3 regions of the Rhizobium sp. 57MFTsu3.2 genome follow, and region 2 is predicted to be linked to each of the others. Evidence: predicted binding sites of a transcription regulator. Region 2 holds the regulator's gene; each other region holds the start of a gene.

Region 1 (2,272 bases), on a different contig from region 2:
AATTCGCTCCGCGCGGGAATTTGAGTTTTGCCGCTATTTAGGCGAATTGGGGCCAAGGAGCAACGCGCGGCGGCCAAAAATCAGAGGCTTTTGCAGCATTCATAGCCGAACTCGGCACGCTCCTCTACCGTAGCGTCGCATGATCAAGGCGCAGCTAGCCGCGGCGCGTGGACGGACGAAGGCTCGTTTTCGATGAGAGGCAGTCTCAGAACCCTGCAGCGTCCACGACGCCCTCATTGCAGCCGAACGACGACCGTCCTGCCCCTTGGATAAGGTCACGAAGGCTTGCTGGCTCGTTCGATGTCGCGTCCTCCGACAGCCCGATCGTAAGTTCGCTGATAACGCGGCCTCCGCTGGCCCGTCGGCAGCTCATCTTGACCCGATCTCCGGCACCCGGGCCGAAACTCTTGTCGAAAGCCGCCTTGATCGCGTCCGCCGTCAGTGACTTGCCGATATTGGTCGCGAACAGATCGCGGACTGCCGAGGCGTTCAGCTCGTTGATCAACCGAACCGACGCGCCGAAATAGTCGTCAGCGCTCATCTTCGTGCAGGTGCCGTGCTTGATCCACTCGTGCCGCTCCAGGCCGGATTGCGTACCGGGCATCGCCTTCTCGAGGGCCGCCTTGGTATCCGCCGAAAGCTCTACCTCAGGCAGCTTCCCCCATTCGCCGTCCTTGTCGGCGCTCCGCAGGGTACCAGAGACGTCGCAATAGTCCTTCCGCATCGGCCAGAGCCCGTGCAGCGAAAAATTGGTCGCGTCAAACCTCTCCCCGGTCTGGCTGCGGCATTCCGGCTTGCGCTGGTTGGTTTTACAGAACGCGGGTTGCCAGCTGGCCGCCAGAATGAAGCGCGTCCTTCCGCCGCCGTCCTGGGCTCCCGCAACGCCAGCGGCCGCAATTCCTATCAAGACTACAGCCATCCGCAGAAATGGATTGCTCATTCTCACCCCCACAAAGAACAATTCATGAACAGGAGATCACGCCGCGTTTGTTTTCACAACCCTCAATCCGTAGGGTACGAAAAATCCCTTGGCATAAATATCTGGGCGTGTTGCTTTTCACGGCCGATCTGGTCTTCTCCCGGCAACGGGAGGATATGATGTTCGCAGAAACGCAACGCCTTGAAACGGCGGACGCTTCACTCGCCTTTCATCATGAGCCGGCGCAATCCGAGGCACGCGGAATTCTCCTTGTGTCTCATGGGCTGGCCGAGCATTCCAGACGTTACTCCCGTTTTGCGGCAGCGATGGCAGCCCGCGGCTACCATGTGTTCGCCTTCGATCACCGTGGGCACGGCGAAACGACTGGCCCGGATGCGCCAATCGGACGTTTTTCCCGCCGCAACGGCATGCGACAGGTTATCGACGATGTCGGCTCTGTCCGCGAGCTTGCCGTAAAGCAATATCCCGGCCTCCCCGTCATCCTCTTCGGGCACTCGATGGGCGGGCTCATCGCGCTCAACGCGGCGATCACCTATCCGGAGAAATATGACGCCATTGCCGTCTGGAATTCGAATTTCAACCCGGGTCTATCGGGACGGGCCGCCCAGGCGGTCCTCTTGGCAGAACGAGCCCTTAAGGGCTCCGATGTTCCAAGCGGCATCCTACCGAAGCTCACCTTCGGCACCTGGGGGAAGTCCATTGCCAACCGTCGAACCGAGTTCGACTGGCTAAGCCGCGATCCTGTTGAGGTCGACAAATACATTGCTGACCCTCTGTGTGGCTTCGATGCTTCCGTGTCGCTCTGGCTCGATATTTTCGAGATGACGTTTCGCGCACCACAAGAGGCGCAACTGGACCGGCTGCCGAAGCACACGCCGATCCACCTTGTCGGCGGCGGACAGGATCCGGCAACAGATAACGGAAAAGCGGTGATCTGGCTGTCAAAGCATTTGAAAGCTCACGGCTTCTCCCGTATCAGGACACAGATATATCAGGACATGCGCCACGAAACGCTGAATGAAATTGGAGCGGACGCGGCCATCGCCGCATTCGCCGACTGGTGCGACGAAGCGATCGCAAGATCCTGAACTGAAGGGTTTCGCGATGAGCAATGGCATTTCGTCCCGTTCTGCCTCCGCTTCGGAGGTTTCGACCGGCATTCTCCTGATGTTCCTGTCGGTGCTGGTGTCCCCGATCATCGACATCTTTTCCAAGCTCGCGATCGCTACGATTCCTGCAGCGGAAATCACCGCCGCCCGCTTTGTGGTGCAGGCTCTCTGCATGTTACCGATCGTTGTCTGGCGAGGAAGCTGGAAGACCTTCTCCTGGCGA
Region 2 (2,272 bases):
ACTCACTCTGGCATTCGGAGTTGTCACACTCACACCGAAGGCCTCATTGGTCGTTCCCAAGCTGTGGGCGGCGGCGCGCAGGAATGGTCCAAACGCCTTGGGGTCGGGTGCCCCAAGCACGATCTCTGCGATCCCAACCACCCCATTTGCATGCACTTGCAGGGCTTTCCGGTCGGCTGGCAGCGGGTTGACACGTTGGCATGTGAAGAAAAAGAAATCTGGAGCGCGCAGGTCAACTGCAAAGGCGAGCTTAAATGCAGCCGTCACCTCCGAGCCATCGGGCATCTTCATCGGCCGCTCGAACTGCAGCATCTCGCCGCCATTGATCTTTTCGGACAGAAACCGGGCATGGTCGCGATCGGCATCTGCCGTCGCAAAGACCACGGCAGACAGCCCATCGTCTCCACATCGGAATCGAAAGGCACGGTCCCGCGCGGTGAAGACATTGCCTTTCTGCGCCGAAGCTTCATGCAGTTCGGCATTGGCGACCCCGAGAGGCTCCAGATAAGTTTCGTCGGCGAAGAATATGCAGGCATTCTCGGTCCCAAACGGGTGCCGGGCGTCGGGCGCGACGGTGAATCCCAGCTTTCCGAGACGCTCGCGCGAGAGCCTGATATTTGGAACCGGCAGCACGATGTGGTCCAGCGGATGTGCTTCGCTCATGGCAACTTCTCCGGAATTTGCGAAGATGTGCGCCGGGCAACAGGACAATGCAACCCCCTTCTACGCTTTCGGTCAAATGAGACGCAAAAACTCAGCAAGTTGCAGGCAAGTTTTACGAAAATTTAGGTACTTGCGGAACACATATGGAACATATAGTGTCTGTTCTGGCTTTGTTTCACGACTCTGGGGTTCAACTTCGATGCTGACGCGCAAGCAACAGGAGCTTCTTCTCTTCATTCACGAGCGAATGAAGGAGTCCGGTGTCCCCCCTTCTTTTGATGAAATGAAGGATGCCTTGGACCTCGCGTCGAAGTCAGGCATCCACCGCCTGATTACCGCGCTGGAGGAACGGGGCTTCATTCGCCGACTGCCGAATCGAGCCCGCGCTCTGGAAGTCATCAAACTGCCCGAGGCATATAACCCGAGCCTGCAGCCCCGCCGCGGTTTTTCGCCGAGCGTTATCGAAGGCAGCCTCGGCAAACCACAGCCAGTTGTGGCGCCGAAGCCAGCGCCGCAGGCTGACAACGGCGGTCCTGCCTCTGTACCGGTCATGGGACGGATTGCTGCCGGCGTACCGATTTCGGCAATTCAGAACAATACCCATGACATCACGGTTCCGGCGGACATGCTTGGCCCAGGCGAGCACTATGCGCTTGAGGTCAAGGGCGACTCGATGATCGAGGCCGGCATCTTTGATGGCGACACGGTAATCATCCGCAACGGCAGCACCGCCAATGCCGGCGACATCGTTGTTGCGCTTGTCGATGATGAGGAAGCGACGCTCAAGCGCTTCCGCCGGAAAGGCGCCTCCATCGCACTTGAGGCGGCAAACCCGGCTTACGAGACGCGCATTTTCGGGCCTGACCGTGTCAAGGTCCAGGGCAAGCTTGTCGGCCTCATTCGCCGCTATCATTGAAGGCAAGCGGCTCGCCGTCAAAGGTGCCGCTTCGCCAATTATACGCCCGATGGCGGATCCAAGGGCGGTCGAGCCTCGTATATAGGCCGTCGTTTCGACGGGGCTACCTTGATCGTCGATCCTTACCTCAGCGGCACCAAAGCGACGCAAGGTTTCGCCGGTGAACAAAAGTGCGCCCGACCGGCACCCCGTCGTGCGGAGGCGAGCGGGTGTCACGACGATATCGGCCGTATCGCAGGCAGCGCCGAAGTAAGCGGGATTTTCGACGATCGTCACGAAGTAGCCGCTATCGTGCGTGGCTGTGCACCAGGCGCCTTTCAGGCATACAAATCGGTCCTCAGCGCTCGTCGCAGCCTGACGTAACGCATCGCGGGCATTGCGCAATTCCATATGTGGACGGCTCCCTGTTGCAAGTGTTTTCTGCAGATATTTTTGATCGGATCGCTTGCTTCCATATGTGCGGCCTTTGTGTGTGGTCGCACATGACCACTGGCCAAGATGGTTTCCGCAACGCGCGTTCCTAACACGGTAACGACCTTAAAAGGCCAGTGGAATTAACGGAGTGTCACGCGTCTTGGATCGATCGATCGCACCATCTGCTCTTCACTTGCAAGTTCACAGCATCAGCTCAGCACGGTGACGTCCCTGCTCACCGTGATGGCCAATCTCCTAAATTAAACTGTTGCGCTTTGT
Region 3 (2,272 bases), on a different contig from region 2:
GCTCATGCAGCTGACCCTCGCACGCCAACCCGATTTCCTGCAAGTCCCCGGATCAGGGCGGCGGGCCGGGGACTCCAGCGCGGAAGGGCAGGGCGACCATCCGCGAAGCTGAAATGTCAGAGCAGCGAGAGCTGGACGCCGCTGCCATCGGGCGGAACGAACAGGTCGTCCCGCAGCCGCATGCTGCGCCGGGTCATGCCCAGCCGTTTCGTCGCCATTTCGAAACGGCGCGCAATCTGCCAGGCATAGGGTCCGGCGCCCTTCATTCGCTTGCCGAACTCAGCATCGTAATCCTTTCCGCCGCGCATCGAGCGGACCAGCGACATGACGTGACGATAGCGGTCGGGATAGTTCTGCAGCAGCCAGTCGCGAAACAGCGGCGACACCTCGAGCGGGAGACGCAGGATGACATAACCCGCCTCGGTGGCACCCGCCGCGTGCGCCGCATCCAGAATTCGCTCAAGCTCATGGTCGTTGAGCGCCGGAATCATCGGGGCAGCCAGGACCGATGTCTGGATGCCTGCCTCGGAGAGCGCGCGGATGGCCTCCAGCCGGCGCGTCGGCGTCGAGGCGCGGGGCTCCATGGTCCGCGCCAGCTTTCGGTCGAGCGTCGTCGCCGACAGTGAAACGCGGACAAGGTTTCTTTCCGCCATCGCCGAGAGAATGTCGAGGTCGCGCAGGATCATTGCCGACTTGGTTACGATCGAAACCGGATGGTTCGCCTTTTCCAGCACCTCAAGGATCTGCCGCATGATGCGCCATTCCTTTTCGATCGGCTGGTAGGGATCGGTGTTGGTGCCGATCGCGATTACCCGCGGCTTGTAACCAGGCTTCGCCAATTCTCGCTCCAGGAGTTTCGCCGCATCCGGCTTGGCAAACAGCTTGGCTTCGAAGTCCAGACCGGCCGAAAGGCCCATATAGGCATGCGTCGGCCGCGCGAAGCAGTAAATGCAGCCATGCTCGCAGCCGCGATAGGGATTGATCGAGCGGTCGAAGGGAATGTCCGGCGACTCGTTGCGGGTGATGACCGTTCGCGGCTTCTCGATCTGCACGTCGGTCTTGAACGGCGGCAGATCCTCAAGGTTCTGCCAGCCATCGTCGAACGCTTCCCGACGCAGAGGCTCAAAGCGCCCGCTCGGATTAAGCCCGGCCGCACGCCCACGGCGGCGGTCGACATCGATCTGCAGGCCGGCAGATACGATCATCGTATCGGCAATATCTGCCGTATGGGCAGGCGCGAATGCGGCCTGCCCTGCAAGGGACTGCTCATTCATCGGATTCTCCGCTGGCGGAAGCTTTGCTTCCATCCGTTTTGATGATTAAATTCCTATCGGCAAAAAGAGAACAATGCAAGAACAAAATGAGGAAAGTGTCGCTGGCAAATTTTTGTGCGGCGCTCTATGAATAGGCAATGTTGACAGTTGTGCTGGAATGCCAGGATCAGGAACCGGAACTGGCGCAGACATTATCGGTGTTGGTTGCAGGCGCAGTGGAGGGGCTCGTCAGCGACGTCGTGGTGCTGGACCACGACTCGCGGGATGGAACGTCGAGGGTGGCCGACGCCGCCGGCTGCCGCTTCCATTCACAATGGGATATCAAGGACATAGTGCATTCGGCGCGAGGCGAGTGGCTCCTTTTCGTGGAACCGGGGGCGCGACCGCAGACCGGCTGGATCGACGAGATTGCTGAGTATATGATCCTGAACAAGCTACCGGCGCGGTTCAACGCGTCGCGCGGATACCGACGGCCGTTCCTGCAGCGTATCGGGCGTGTTTCGTCGCCGCTGGAGCTAGGTCTTCTCCTTCCGAAGGCGCAGGCGATCGCTGCCGCAAGAAGCGGAATGCGTCTCGCGGAATTCGCGAAGGGGCAAAAGCTGCGCAAGCTCAGCAGCGAGCTGATTCCATCCTGGGTCGCGCGCGCGGCGCGATAGTAGGTAGGGCGCTGCTCCGCGTGCCACCCATGCGGATAATTGGCGCCCGATACAATTTTGCGCTATAATTCCATCATGGCGCCGCCCGAGCGCCTCGCTTCGTGACGGTCGACCATGGAATGCCGGCAGACGGCAGAACAGGTCAGCGGAAGTCTCCTCTTCTGCCGGTTTCCGGCAAAAGGAGGTGCGTCATGAAACGCAATATGATCCGCGGCCTGATAGCGGCCGTCATATTGACGACATCGATGATCGCGCATCCGCATTCGGCAGCATCGCAGATGATGCGCAGTTGCGCAGGCCGATCCGAGGTCGTCAATTTCCTCGACAAGAATTTTGCCGAGA

The links. The regulator LexA, encoded in region 2, represses DNA repair genes until DNA is damaged. The targets are predictions, from matches to a motif close to TGTTCNNNNTGTGTTCNG.
Region 1: a site for LexA is predicted at 954-971, ahead of AF71_RS12245 (ribonuclease). Genes of this name have one in related genera too.
Region 3: a site for LexA is predicted at 1,341-1,358, ahead of AF71_RS19895 (glycosyl transferase). Genes of this name have one in related genera too.

Annotation. Positions count from the first base shown of each region.
Region 1 covers NZ_JDWI01000009.1:93,506-95,777, forward strand. The annotation lists gene AF71_RS12245 (ribonuclease) at 206-940, opposite strand; gene AF71_RS12250 (alpha/beta hydrolase) at 1,099-2,028, shown strand; gene AF71_RS12255 (DMT family transporter) at 2,045-2,272, shown strand, end outside.
Region 2 covers NZ_JDWI01000036.1:24-2,295, reverse strand. The annotation lists gene AF71_RS27160 (VOC family protein) at 1-663, opposite strand, end outside; gene lexA (transcriptional repressor LexA) at 863-1,579, shown strand.
Region 3 covers NZ_JDWI01000019.1:119,736-122,007, reverse strand. The annotation lists gene AF71_RS19905 (ribonuclease HII) at 1-6, opposite strand, end outside; gene AF71_RS19900 (PA0069 family radical SAM protein) at 117-1,274, opposite strand; gene AF71_RS19895 (glycosyl transferase) at 1,412-1,930, shown strand; gene AF71_RS19890 (hypothetical protein) at 2,122-2,272, shown strand, end outside.